2 regions of the Serratia sp. 2723 genome follow, and region 2 is predicted to be linked to the other one. Evidence: predicted binding sites of a transcription regulator. Region 2 holds the regulator's gene; the other holds the start of a gene.
What was found. Region 2 encodes ArgR, which controls arginine synthesis, uptake and breakdown. Its sites were predicted from a motif close to ANTGAATAAAAATACANT; they were not measured.

Region 1 (7,449 bases), on a different contig from region 2:
AGTCAGGGCCGGAAGATCCGGCCCTGAGAACGCTCATACACCCACAGAACTCACAACGTTGGGCGCTGCTAACGGTCGAACATGCTCGCCCCGATCTAACTTAGCGGGTAACCAGTTGGGAACCACTCGAGGCGGTCAATGGCTGATTGGCGCTAAACAGCGGTGCCCCAGCATTGCCGCCTTTCAATACCCAGACCCGGCCATAGTGATTATAGAACCCTGCCGAGTGACCGGCTTCTGGGCCAATCCCCTGGTACATGTCAAAGTGCTGGCCCTTGATGGCTCCACCCACGTCGAGGGCGACCATCAGGCGCATTTCATATTTTCCCGTGAACTTGCCCTTGTTGTCCAGTAGCGGGACTTCTGCCAGCAACGTGGTACCGGCCGGGATCAGGGAACGATCGGAAGCCACGGAGGCTTTGGCAATCAACGGCACCGCGCTGGCCCCTTTCACCGGAGCAAAAGGCACCGGGTGGAAGAACACGAACGATGGGTTTTGCTCCAGCAGTTCGCGCACCTCGGCTTCGCTGTGGGTATCCGCCCACTGGCGAATGGCCTGCATTGACATATCGGCCTTGGCCACTTCACCGCGATCGATCAGCACCTTGCCGATACTGCGGTAAGCATGGCCGTTCTTGCCGCTATAGCCAAAGAACACCAATGGCTGGCCGTTGCCGAAATCGACATAGCCGCTACCCTGCACTTCCATCATGAAGTTATCCATCAGGGAATTGGTGTAAGCAATGATGTAACGGCTGTCCAGCGCCCCCGAGTAGATACCGGCACGATCCGGCAGGCGGCGCTTACCTTTGCCTGGCATGCTGTACAGCGGGTAGCGGAATTCGCCCTGTTGGGTATAACGCGCCTGCAACACCGGAGTGTAATAGCCGGTGAACTGAACGTTGCCATAACTATCGACGCCTTCCATCTGATAGGCGCTGAGGCCGAACTGGTTCAGTTGGCGCGTATCCGCCCCCGCCGCCATCCAGCTCTGCACCGCCTGATAGGTGGAGTTATTGCGGTTAAACAGCGACGGCGAAGCGTATTTAATCTCCATCAGCTGGTTGGAGTAATCCTGGCCGTTGATCGGGGCGCCTCTGGCATTGGGGCGATTCACCAACTCCAGCGACTGATCCAGATGACCATCTTTATACTGCTGCCCCCGGTCGGTCGGTTTTGACGAACAACCGGCCAGTACCGCAACCACTAACCCACCGAGCAGGTATTTGCCCCAACGTCCTTTCATTGCACACTCTCTCAGACTGATATGTTCCATACCCAATGGATACGGGTAAACTGGCTGAACGATAACAAACGGCCATAGATAAAGGAATCGCTACCGCTAAAAATTCCCAGCCAGATGATTATGATGAAAAAAAACGCAAATTGGGGACTAATGCAGCATAAAAATGGCTTTCGATGAATTATATGCAAAAAGGGTTTGCAACAAAATGCCTGGAGAGTATAGTGCGCTTCCATCGGACGCGGGGTGGAGCAGCCTGGTAGCTCGTCGGGCTCATAACCCGAAGGTCGTCAGTTCAAATCTGGCCCCCGCAACCAACCGATACTGTGATATCAGTATCAAAAACAGGTTGGATTCGATGAAAGAAAAGGTATTATACGGACGCGGGGTGGAGCAGCCTGGTAGCTCGTCGGGCTCATAACCCGAAGGTCGTCGGTTCAAATCCGGCCCCCGCAACCAACCGATACGGCAATAGCGGTATCCTATGAAGGGTTGGTTCGATAATATCAGTATCAAGACGGACGCGGGGTGGAGCAGCCCGGTAGCTCGTCGGGCTCATAACCCGAAGGTCGTCAGTTCAAATCTGGCCCCCGCAACCAATCTTGATAACATCAGACAAGCACCTTAACGGGTGTTTTTTTGTATCTGAATTTCCCCTACTTTCCCAATTAACCACGCCGCCCCTCCTTGGGCTACGCCTGGTTTAACGCCGTGCCAATGCGCCACCGTTGGCGAAATAGGCTTTGATCCCGGCCAGAATAGATTGCGCCACCTGCTGCTGAAAATGGCTGGTGCGCAGCTTGCGCTCTTCTTCCAGATTGCTGATAAACGCCGTTTCCACCAGGATCGACGGAATATCCGGGGCCTTCAATACGGCAAAGCCGGCCTGATCGACACGATTCTTGTGCAGGCGATTAATTTTACCCATCCGGTTCAGCACTTCCTTACCGAACTTCAAACTGTCATTGACGGTAGCGGTTTGCAACAGATCGAACATGGTGTGATCGAGGTAGCGATCGCCACTTTTGCTGACGCCACCAATGTCGTCAGCGGCGTTCTGGGTTTGCGCCAGAAACTTGGCGGCGTTACTGGTTGCCCCTTTGGTGGAAAGTGCAAACACCGAGGAACCGCGAGCCGCACGGTTGCTGAAGGCATCGGCATGGATCGAGACAAACAGATCGGCCCGCTGCTTACGCGCTTTGGCTACGCGCACCTTTAATGGAATAAACACGTCTTCATTGCGCGTCATAAACACTTTCATGTTGGGTTCGCGTTTGATCAGCGCACTGAGACGACGAGCGATCTGCAGCACGATATCTTTTTCACGGGTTTTATTTTTGCCAATGGCCCCCGGATCTTCACCGCCGTGCCCAGGATCGAGCACGATCACAATTGGCCGATCGCGCCCAGCCTTACCGGCCTGCGGTGCTTCTGCCGGTAACGTCCGCGCCAGATCGCCCTTGTTGTAATCTTCCAGTAACGCCAACAGCGGATCATACTCTTCACCGCTGCCCCCTTTGGTAGGATAAAGATCCATCACCAGGCGGTTGCGGTATTCGGAGACGGGTGTCAGGGTAAACATATTCGGGCTGACGCTTTGCTTGAGTTCCAGCACCAGCCTGACGGTATTTTTGTCGAACTGGCCGACTCGCGCCTGTTTCAGATAGGGATCTTCTTTGCGCACCTGGCCGGCGATGCCTTTAAGCACGCTATTTAGCTGTACCCCTTCCACATCCACCACGATGCGCTCTGGATTGGTCAGGGCAAACTGTTTGTATTTCAGCGGGACATTGGATTCCAGCGTGACTCGGGTATAGGTTGAGGAAGGCCAGACTCGTACGGCAATCACATGAGAAGCAGCGGCGAAACCAACGCGACTCACACTCAGCAACCAGGTTGCAGCAACCCCCTGCAACAAACGACGGCGACCCGGATTGTGATTAGAGTTAGGCATGCGGCTCCGGAAAAACTAACGATTAAAAAAACAGCAAAAAAAAACAATGGCAAAAACTTTACCCAATCCATTCACCGCTGTCATCAGAAAATCTTTTTATGATCTTTCAATTTATTAATCAGTTAGCGCATTTGGCAGAAAAATCACTCTCATTTCCTACTTGCCTTTGGCGCAATAAAAGAATAAAAATACAAAAATACCGTATAAATATGCAAATGAGGTCTTGCCGTGAAGGAACGTAGTACAGAGCTGGTGCAAGGATTTCGTCACTCAGTTCCCTATATCAACACTCACCGTGGCAAGACCTTTGTCGTCATGCTGGGTGGCGAAGCTATTGAACATGAAAACTTTTCCAGTATCGTCAACGATATCGGGCTGTTACATAGCCTGGGCATTCGTTTGGTGGTGGTCTACGGCGCGCGGCCACAGATTGACAATAATCTGGCACAGCATAACTGCGAGCCGATTTACCATAAGCATACCCGAGTGACCGACGCCCATACGCTAGAGCTGGTTAAGCAGGCCGCTGGCTTGTTACAGCTGGATATTACCGCACGGCTTTCCATGAGCCTGAATAACACCCCATTGCAAGGGGCCCACATCAACGTAGTGAGCGGCAACTTTATTATCGCCCAACCGTTGGGCGTGGATGACGGCGTCGATTATTGCCACAGCGGCCGTATCCGGCGTATTGATGAAGAAGCCATTCATCGCCAACTCGACAGCAAGGCCATCGTGCTGATTGGCCCGGTGGCGGTATCGGTGACCGGTGAAAGCTTTAACCTGACCTCGGAAGAAGTCGCCACCCAGTTGGCAATCAAGCTGAAGGCCGAGAAAATGATCGGCTTCTGTTCATCACAGGGGGTGACCGATGAGGAAGGCAATATCCTTTCCGAACTGTTCCCCAACGATGCACAAAAACGTATCGAGCAATTGGAAGAGGCAGGTGACTACCATTCTGGCACCGTGCGCTTCCTGCGCGGTGCGGTAAAGGCCTGCCGCAGCGGGGTACGCCGCAGCCACCTGATCAGCTATCAGGAGGATGGTGCACTGGTACAGGAGCTGTTTTCACGCGACGGTATCGGTACCCAAATCGTCATGGAGAGCGCCGAACAGGTACGCCGGGCGACCATCAATGATATCGGTGGCATACTCGAGCTGATCCGCCCATTGGAGCAACAAGGAATTTTAGTCCGCCGTTCGCGCGAACAGTTGGAAATGGAGATCGACAAGTTCACGATTATCGAACGCGATAACCTGACTATCGCTTGCGCGGCACTCTATCCGTTCCCGGAAGAGAAGATTGGTGAAATGGCCTGCGTGGCGGTGCATCCGGATTACCGCAGTTCGTCGCGGGGCGAGATGTTGTTGCAACGGGTAGAGAGCCAGGCGCGCCAGATGGGGCTACAGAAGCTGTTTGTGCTGACCACGCGTAGCATCCATTGGTTCCAGGAGCGCGGCTTCACTCCGGCGGAAGTCGACGTGCTGCCGATGCAGAAGCAGGCTTTATATAACTACCAGCGCCGCTCGAAGATCCTGTTGGCCGATCTTTGACTTACCCTAGCTAACCCATTGATTATCATGACGGGCGCAGCGTGCTGCGCCCCTTCGTTGTTACTTCCCGATCTGCAAGCGTTCTGCCAACCCGCTACGACGCTGTGTGGGGGTGCGGATTGCGCTTACCAACACCTTGTCTACCGCATAGAGCGAAAGCCGCTGACGTGCACGAGTAATAGCGGTATAGACCAGCTCGCGGGTCAGCACCGGCAGAAAATGATTTGGCAGCACTAACGCCGTATGGTCGAACTCCGACCCCTGTGATTTATGCACTGTCATCGCATAGGCGGTTTCATGCGCCGGTAAGCGGCTAGGCTGTACCGATTTGATGCTGCCGTCCGGTAATTGGAAGTGCACACGCAGATCGCCGCCCTCACCGGGTAAGGCAATGCCAATATCGCCGTTAAACAGCCCCAGCGCGCTATCGTTGCGGCCAATCATCACCGGCCGCCCTAAATACCAACGCCCGGTGGGGCCTGGATTACGCCGAATCAAACCGGCACGCTGCAGCCCACTTTCGATACGCTCGTTCAGCCCGGCAACGCCAAATGGCCCTTCGCGCAGGGCGCACAATAGCTGGAAGCGACCAAAGGCACCCAGGATCGTCACGGCCCCGGCCCCTTCTGCTACCAGCCGCAGATAGTCGCGATAACCGGCAACGCAGCTATCCAGCAGCCGTTGGTAATCTTCGGTTTCTGCCAGTGGATAACCCGCCACATCGGCATAGCTGCCGTTCAACGCCGCCAGGGCGCGCTTGCTATCGCCTGCATTCACCGCCAAGGCCAACTGACCAATGCCGGATTTGGCATCAAACCGGTAACTCTTGCGCAGCAGGCACAGGCTGTCACGCACCGCTGCCTCGGCCTGCGCTGGCTGCCCCTGCAAGGGGCAACCGGTCAGACGCGCCAACTGTGCCGCACGAGCTTCACTATATCCCTGCTCGGCAAACCGGCAGATATCCCCCAGCACGGCTCCAGCCTCCACCGAGGCCAGTTGATCGCGATCGCCAAGGAAGATGACTCGCGCCTTGGGGGGCAAGGCGGCAATCAACCTTGCCATCATGGGCAAGTCCACCATCGAAGCCTCATCCACTACCAGCACATCCAGATGCAGCGGGTTCCCCCGGTGATAGCGCATGCGCTGGCTATTTGGCTGAGCACCCAACAAACGGTGTAACGTCGCCGCTTCCGTAGGGAATAAGGCCCGTTGCTCCGGGGTTAAATCCAACTGACGGCTAGCGATCCCCAAGGATTCGGTCAGACGAGCAGCGGCCTTACCGGTAGGCGCAGCAAGTTGGATACGCAGACGCTCCCCGTTCGCCAGCTGCACCAGCGCCGCCAACAGCTTGGCAACGGTAGTCGTTTTACCTGTGCCGGGGCCACCGGAAATAATCGCGATGCGGCGCGTGGCCGCTACCGCTGCGGCAATTTTTTGCCAATCAGGTTCGTCCGTGGCCGCGCCAAACAATCGATCGAGAATGGCGCGTAACTGCACCTCTTCCAGTTCCTGTGGCACACTATCGCTACTGATAAATGTGGCGACGTCACCTTCGCTCTGCCACATGCGTTGCAGATACAGCCGCTGCTGTTGCAGTACCATCGGCGTTGCCGTACTGCCATCGCTAATTGCAGGCGATCTCGCCAGACGCTGTTGCCAGCTCGCCACGTCAGGTTGCCCGCAGGCCTGCCAGGCAGCCAGGGCCAGTTCCGGCTGTCGGCCATCAAACAGATTTTCCGGCAATAGCTGTTCGAGCAACAGACAAACGTGGCCCGCACCGGCCTCCGAGCTCAGGCAGGCGGCGGCCAGCAGGATATCCGGTTCATCATCGTTGGCCACCACCTGGGCAAATTGCACGTCCAGCGGCCGCAAGGCACCCAGAGCCAACGCCTGATGCAAAATCTCAATCATTGCCCATCCTCAACATCGGCCATTTCACCGCTAAACAGGCGATCCATCCCTTCAATCAGAGCGAACTCTGGGCAGCAGGCAAAGATACCGTTGCCCTGATGCTCGGCATCCACCCCGCGTAAAAACAGATAAATCACCCCGCCAAAATGGCGTTGGTAATCGTAATCCGCCAGACGATGCCCCAGATAGCGGTGCAGCGCCAAGGTATAGAGTTGGTATTGCAGATCGTAACGATGTTCCGCCATCGCCCGCGCCATTGCCTCTTGGGTATAGGCACTGCTGTCTTCGCCCAGCCAGTTGGATTTGTAATCCAGCAGGTAGTATTTGCCCTGCCAGCAGAACACCAGATCGATAAAACCTTTCAGCATGCCCTGTACCTGTTGGAAATCCAGCTCAGGGCAGCCAGCGGAAAGGGGGTCGTAGCGTTTTACCAGTTTATCCAACTGCTGCGCTTGCAGCAGGCCGCCGATCGGCAGATAGAACTGCAATTCTGCCTGCCTGGCTCCCACCGGTAAGGCGGAAAGCGTGACGCCGCTGCTATTAAGCGGCGCATTCAGCAACACCTGCATCCAGCCGGACAATACCGGCAACCAATGCTCCTCCAGCCCTTGCTGTTGCAACTGCTCCAGCAGCCACTGTTCATCTAGCGGCTGGGTAAAGTCCAGTTCCTCAAACAGGCTGTGCAGGAAGGTCCCAGGGGCCGCCCCGCGCGGGAAAGTATGGGGTGTCAATGCGGGTGGCTTAGTCATATCGCCCTCACCAACAGCATCAACGTCCAGGCGTGGCA
Region 2 (7,449 bases):
CGGCAATCAGTTTTGCATCTTCACCGGCTTCATCGGTCATTTTCAGCACGCCAACTGGGCGGCAGCGGATCACTGAGCCCGGTTGCAGTGGGTATGGGGTTGGCACCAACACGTCTACCGGATCACCATCCAGTGACAGGGTATGGTTGATGTAACCGTAGTTGCACGGGTAGAACATCGCCGTGGACATGAAACGGTCAACGAACAGCGAGCCGGTTTCTTTGTCGATTTCGTATTTGATTGGATCGGCGTTAGCCGGGATTTCGATAACTACGTAGATGTCTTCTGGCAGGTCTTTGCCAGCAGGGACCAGGTTCAAGCTCATGTCGGTTTCCTTTAATCAAACCAGAAATGGAGTGGCGGCTATTATAGCGGAGTCTTTTGTGATTTCCCGCCCTTTTCATCATTGAGCTACTGCCTGGTCGATAACAGCAACTTTTCCAGATTAATCCCTTAATGATTGAAGTTTACTCCTCGGCTGCCGATAACTTCCCCAAATAATAATGGTCCAGTAGCTAGCTGACCCTGTCTTTTTGCCTCCTCTACATCTGATGCCACTTATTTTCTAAAGCCGGGAAACACTCATGTTAAAGAAGATCACCGTTAAGGCCGGGCTGATTGCCCTGTTGAGCCTGATGACGTTGCTGTTGATTGTTGTCAGCATCATCGGGGTTAAAGCCATTAACGAAGGAACGCGTTCGCTACAGACTCTGAACCAGATCCTGGGGGAAGAACTGGGTTCGTTGGCCAACAGCTCCAATTTGGCGCTACGGGCCAGAACGGCTGCTTCGCTTGCAGTACGCCAGCGCGAGATTGGTCAGATTGAGGTTGCTGACGCCTCGGTGGGGCGCATTTATGGCTATCTGGAACAGTCGAAAAAGGAAATGGCGCGCTTTGTCGATGTGGGAACAGTGACCGAACGGGGTCGCCAATTCTCTTTGCGGATGCAGGCGAGCTATCGTGCCTATCTGGAACAGGGCATTGCGCCCATGGCGGCGGCGATCAAGGCGGGGAAGTTGGATGACTATTATGCCATTCAAGAAAATCATATCTCCAGGCTGAGCATTGCTTTTGAAGCCGATCTTAGTGAATTCCGCGCGTTTGCCATGGATATTGGCCAGCAGCGTGCGCATGAGGCAGAAAGTAATGCCAGCACCAAGATTATCCTGATTGTCGTGGCTGGGCTGCTCAGCGTGTTACTGGCGGTGCTGGCCTGGTTTGCTATGCGCGTGATCTTGCTGCGCCCGTTAGATGAGTCGATCGTCCAATTGGAGCATATCGCCGCCGGGGATCTGACCCACGATATCAGCGGTGAGGGCGAGACCGAAATGGGGCGCTTGGTACGCGCGATGCAACGTATGCAGCAATCGCTGGTGATGTCGGTCAGTAAAGTCCGCGATGCCAGCAGCCAGATCGATACCGGTTCCCGCGAGTTGGCTGCGGGCAACGTTCATCTGGCGCAGCGTACGGAGGAATCGGCCGCTTCGCTGGAGCAAACCGCCGCCAGCATGGAGCAGTTGACCTCTACGGTGAAAATGAATGCTGAAAACTGCGAACAGGCTAACCAGTTGGCACTGAGCGTCTCCGATATTGCCGAGCAGGGCAGTGACGTGGTCAGCCAGGTGATGAGCAAGATGCAGGCCATTACCGACAGCTCCCGACGCATCGCCGACATCATCAGCGTGATGGACGGGATCTCCTTCCAGACCAATATCCTGGCGCTCAACGCGGCGGTAGAGGCGGCACGTGCCGGTGAACAAGGCCGTGGTTTTGCCGTGGTGGCCGGTGAGGTACGCAGCCTGGCTCAACGTAGTGCGCAATCGGCCAAAGAGATCAAAGGGCTGATCGAAGTTTCACAACACCGCGTGCGGGAAGGTGAACAGATGGCGGCAACGGCGGCGAAGACCATGAACGGAATAACCGGTGAAGTCGGGCGCGTCACGGCGCTGATGCGTGAAATCTCGGCGGCCACTCGCGAACAAAGCAGTGGTATCGAGCAGGTCAACCTGGCGGTAGTGCAAATGGATCAGGTGGCACAGCAGAATGCGGCGCTGGTGGAAGAGTCTGCGGCGGCAACGCGCTCTTTGGAAGAGCAGGCGCAGCTATTGGCACAGAGTATGGCTGTGTTCAAACTGTGATGTGAAGGGGCGGCACGCCGCCCCTTTTATCTCGTTACTGGTCCGGGAAATCAGCAATAAAGCGTTCGGCGTCTTCTACCATCGATTTGGTTCCGACGAAGAATGGCGCACGCTGGTGCAGTTGCTCCGGCACGATATCCAGAATGCGGTTTTTGCCATCGCTGGCTTTACCCCCGGCCTGTTCCGCCAGGAACGCCATCGGGTTGCATTCATACAGCAGACGCAGCTTACCCTTTGGGTGGCTGGCGGTGCTTGGATAGATATAGATGCCGCCTTTGAGCAGGTTACGGTGGAAGTCGGCAACCAGTGAACCGATATAGCGTGAGGTATAAGGGCGCTGGGTGGCTTCATCCTGCTCTTGGCAGTATTTGATGTATTTCTTCACCCCGAGCGGGAACTTGATGTAGTTACCTTCGTTGATGGAATACATATTGGCTTTTTCCGGGAAGCGCACTTTCTCGTGGGAGAGGCAGAACACCCCCAGAGACGGATCGTAGGTAAAGGCATGTACGCCATAACCGGTGGTGTATACCAGCATGGTGGAAGAGCCATAAACCACATAACCGGCCGCTACCTGGGCATGGCCAGGCTGCAGGAAATCTTCTTCGGTGACTGGCGTGCCAATCGGAGTGATGCGGCGATAGATAGAGAAGATCGTCCCGACCGAGACGTTCACATCAATGTTGGACGAGCCGTCCAACGGATCCATTAGCACCACATACTTGCCATTCTCAGCTCGCTCGCCGTCGAAAATCACGATCTCGTCTTCTTCTTCCGAAGCGATGCCCGCTACTTCACCACGAGCCTTCAACGCGGCTTTCAGCTTTTCGTTCGCGAACAGGTCCAGTTTCATCTGAACTTCGCCCTGAACGTTGGAAATGCCGTTAGCCCCCAAGATATCAACTAAACCCGCCTTGTTGATATCACGGTGAATGATTTTGGCACCCAGTTTAATGGCTGAAAGTAATGAAGTCAGCTCACCGGTGGCGTGAGAGAAGTCGTGTTGTTTCTCGACGATAAATTCGCCTAACGTTTTCATGACACAATCCCTGAATCTACGGATGGATAGCGGCTTGTTAACATACCGCCAACGTTTTCGTCAGCAGTGTAGCCCAAAGCAACTTGCGATTCATAGGCAAATCCATTTCTTCTGAGCGATTCTGAGCGCTAGAATAGGCAGCAAATCGATGCACTAAAATGAGAAACCTAATGCGCATACATATTCTTGGGATCTGCGGCACCTTTATGGGGGGGCTAGCCATGTTGGCTCGTTCACTGGGGCACGAGGTGACCGGTTCAGATGCCAACGTCTATCCTCCGATGAGCACCTTACTGGAAAAGCAAGGGATCGAACTGATCCAGGGCTACGATCCTGCCCAATTGGATCCGGCTCCGGATCTGGTGATTATCGGCAATGCCATGAGCCGTGGTAATCCTTGCGTAGAAGCGGTGCTGGAACAGAGCATTCCTTACATGTCTGGCCCTCAGTGGCTGCATGATTATGTCCTGCGCGATCGCTGGGTGCTGGCAGTAGCGGGAACACACGGTAAGACCACCACCGCCGGAATGGCGACCTGGATCCTGGAAGCCTGTGGCTATCAGCCGGGCTTTGTGATTGGCGGCGTACCGGGCAATTTCGATGTCTCGGCCCGTCTTGGCGGCAGCCCGTTCTTTGTCATCGAAGCCGATGAGTATGACTGTGCCTTCTTCGACAAACGCTCCAAGTTTGTTCACTACTGCCCGCGCACGCTGATCATGAACAACCTCGAGTTCGATCATGCCGATATCTTTGACGATCTGAAAGCCATCCAGAAGCAGTTCCATCATCTGGTGCGCCTGGTGCCGGGCCAAGGCAAGATTATCCTGCCGGAAAACGACACCCATCTGAAACAGGTGATGGCGATGGGATGCTGGAGCGAACAGGAATGGGTTGGGGAAGGGGGCGCGTGGCGCGCGCACAAACTGGCGACGGATGCCAGCCATTACGAAGTGTTCCTCAACGGCGAAAAGGTGGGCGAGGTTAACTGGGCGCTGGTGGGCGAACACAACATGCATAACGGCCTGATGGCGATCGCCGCCACCCGCCATGTTGGCGTACAGCCAGCCGATGCCTGCCGAGCGCTGGGTGACTTTATCAATGCCCGCCGCCGTCTGGAATTGCGCGGTGAAGCCAATGGCGTCACGGTGTATGACGACTTTGCCCATCATCCGACCGCCATTCTGGCCACCTTGGCGGCGCTGCGTGGCAAAGTGGGCGGCACCGCGCGCATTCTGGCCGTGCTGGAGCCTCGTTCCAATACCATGAAAATGGGGATCAGTAAAAACGATCTGGCCCCGTCACTGGGCCGTGCTGACGAAGTGTTCTTGTTCCAGCCTCACCACATTCCGTGGCAGGTAGCGGAAGTTGCTGAAGCTTGCGTCCAGCCTGCGCACTGGAGTGCCGATCTGGATACGCTGGTGGAGATGATCGTGAAAACCGCACAGCCGGGTGACCATATTCTGGTGATGAGCAACGGCGGATTTGGCGGCATTCATGACAAGCTGCTGGCGGGGCTGGCTAACAAGGCCGAACCGAAAGAAACCTACTGACATTAGCTAAACGGGAGCTGCATGCGGCTCCCGTTGTAATATTAAGGCCGCTGAGCGGCCTTTTTTACACCCATAAAAAAGCCCTCGCGAGCGAGGGCAATGGGGTTCGTCGGATAGGACGACGACAATTTCCGAGGATATAACGTTTACCTGAGAACTCGGCAGTGGCAGTGACGAGGGTAGTCAGTTCAGTAAGCGCGACCTCGGTTTTTTACTTGTAGATTTCAGCCGTTGCGTGCCAGTTGCCATTTTCATAGGCTTCGATCACTCGGTAGGCTTTGGCCCCTTGCTGGTCCGCTTTATCAGACAGCGCCTGACGGATATCAGAAGGTGCGCCACCCACGCCGCTAGCGGTAATGGTGCCGACAGACTGCAGATTGCTGGCTTGGGCATCAGTGACCAGGTTAGCCGCAGAAGCACCGAAAGAAACGGCAGACAGCAGGCTAAGTGCAACGAGAGTCGTTTTCATGTTCATGATACTTGGATCCTTAATCGTTCAGAGATAACGGCCTGGAAGGGCTTTACAGCGTTTTTTATACTTGAAGGCGGTTATCTACTTGGGTTTTTACCAGAGAGTTGTCGTGCAATGCTCAAATAATATCTTGTACTTATTTGTAAATCTCGGCGGTAGCGTGGTAGTTGCCTTCGTTACGAGCTTCGATCACGCGGTAAGCGGTCGCGCCTTGGGCATCGGCTTTAGCAGACAGTGCCTGACGGATATCAGAAGGAGCTGCACCGACGCCGCTTACGGTGATGGTACCGGCAGACTGCAGTTTTTCAGCCTGGGAAGCATCGATGGATTGTGCTGCAAATGCGCCGAAAGACAGCATGGACAGCAGGCTGATTGTTGCTACGGTAGCTTTAATTTTCATGATTTATCCTCTTCGTATTCTTTTATCAGTTCCAATGAACTGTGATTTACGTCACGGAAATGAGTATACATCTAGTAACGGCAAATATTAATAGCTGACTAACAGTTTCTAGTGAAACTTTATTGGGGTGGGCGTTACTTTTAATAACCTTATGGAATAAAAAACGGCGATAAAATGCGCTTTTGATGTTAAATTTTTGTAATTTCAATGAGCTAAGTGTTTTTGACTAAAAGTGCGGAAACTTCCAGTCACTATCACCAGTCACCCAGAAATGTCTTTGAAATGTGCTGTCGGTCGGCTTATTAGCAGTTTTAAACGTGGTAGGCAGCGCAGAAGAAGTAAATGAAGGGTTAATTAATAAAGGATGCACCGCCCGTGACAGAAAGCCGCAGGCGGTACTGAATGCATCAAAGTTCCTGTTCGAACAAGGAGAGAATGGCTTCAAACAGTTGGCGTGCGGTAAAGGAGCTGGCCGGAGTGACAAAAATAGTGTCGTCACCGGCAATGGTGCCCAGGATCCCTTCGGATTTGCCCAGCGAGTCCAACAGGCGGGCAATCAGCTGCGCCGCACCAGGGCTGGTATGGATCACCACCACCGCGTCGTTATGGTCCACGTCCAGCACCAGATTCTTGAGCGGGCTGGTGGTGGTTGGGACACCGAGTTCGGCCGGGAGGCAGTACACCATCTCCATCTTTGCATTACGCGTGCGCACCGCCCCGAACTTGGTCAGCATGCGTGATACCTTGGACTGGTTAATGTTCTCGAAGCCTTCTTCTTGCAGCGCCAAAACGATCTCGCCTTGAGAACTGAATTTTTCTTCTTTCAATAACGCTTTAAACGCCTTGATCAGATCTTCCTGCTTTGCGGGATTACGCATTTTGCACCGTGGAATGTTGGTAATAGAGCTGATTATTATGCATATAAATGCATTTTTATGCAATGTGGGGCTGTCTGGAAAATTAAAAATGCCCAGACAGAAAGGCAAGAGCGCAATTTTAACAAAATCCGTTGCTCATGAATATGCCCTTTTGGTGCGGGAAGCGAGCCAGCTCTCCGGTAACGAAAATGTTATTAAAATGATGTTGTTCTGATGTTACGTAAGGGTGTAATGTAACCGCCGGTTAACGTGATCGTGAAAAGCTTGGCACTATTTTCGATTAGTGTGCGCTATGCCCTTAATGCATAAGCTATTTACTTTAAAATGCTCGCAACATCGGCCATTTTATTGCGTCAGATCTAAAACCGACTGTTAAGAGGTTGTTTTTAAAGGCGTGATAAATTAAGGTCCGTGACCAAAGAATTCACGGCGCTTTTATATTTAAGACAATAAAGGAGTATAGGATGAAAGTTGCAGTTCTCGGTGCTGCTGGCGGTATTGGCCAGGCCCTCGCCCTTCTACTCAAGACCCAGCTTCCTTCAGGTTCTGAACTCTCCCTCTACGACATTGCCCCTGTTACCCCAGGCGTTGCCGTTGACTTAAGCCACATCCCAACCGCAGTTAAAATCAAAGGCTTCAGTGGCGAAGATGCGACCCCTGCGCTGCATGGTGCGGACGTGGTGCTGATTTCTGCTGGCGTTGCGCGTAAACCAGGGATGGATCGTTCCGATCTGTTCAACGTTAACGCTGGCATCGTACGCAACCTGATCGAGCAAGTGGCCAAAACCTGCCCGAAAGCCTGCATCGGTATCATCACCAACCCGGTGAATACCACGGTGGCCATTGCGGCAGAAGTGTTGAAGAAAGCGGGTGTGTACGACAAAAACAAACTGTTTGGTATCACATCGCTGGATATCATCCGTTCCAACACCTTCGTTGCGGAACTGAAAGGCAAACAACCGGAAGAACTGA

Region 1: the regulator ArgR is predicted to act here: its motif matches at 3,375-3,392, upstream of argA (amino-acid N-acetyltransferase).

Annotation. Positions count from the first base shown of each region.
Region 1 is NZ_JBNDIN010000017.1:45,131-52,579, reverse strand. It holds gene mltA (murein transglycosylase A) at 101-1,246, opposite strand; tRNA gene ABIE29_RS20735 (tRNA-Met) at 1,484-1,560, shown strand; tRNA gene ABIE29_RS20730 (tRNA-Met) at 1,626-1,702, shown strand; tRNA gene ABIE29_RS20725 (tRNA-Met) at 1,766-1,842, shown strand; gene amiC (N-acetylmuramoyl-L-alanine amidase AmiC) at 1,947-3,197, opposite strand; gene argA (amino-acid N-acetyltransferase) at 3,426-4,751, shown strand; gene recD (exodeoxyribonuclease V subunit alpha) at 4,812-6,662, opposite strand; gene recB (exodeoxyribonuclease V subunit beta) at 6,659-7,449, opposite strand, start outside.
Region 2 is NZ_JBNDIN010000001.1:118,631-126,079, forward strand. It holds gene ppa (inorganic diphosphatase) at 1-325, opposite strand, end outside; gene ABIE29_RS00550 (methyl-accepting chemotaxis protein) at 585-2,138, shown strand; gene fbp (class 1 fructose-bisphosphatase) at 2,173-3,177, opposite strand; gene mpl (UDP-N-acetylmuramate:L-alanyl-gamma-D-glutamyl-meso-diaminopimelate ligase) at 3,348-4,727, shown strand; gene yhcN (peroxide/acid stress response protein YhcN) at 4,939-5,202, opposite strand; gene yhcN (peroxide/acid stress response protein YhcN) at 5,336-5,599, opposite strand; gene argR (transcriptional regulator ArgR) at 6,007-6,477, opposite strand; gene ABIE29_RS00580 (hypothetical protein) at 6,515-6,691, shown strand; gene mdh (malate dehydrogenase) at 6,942-7,449, shown strand, end outside.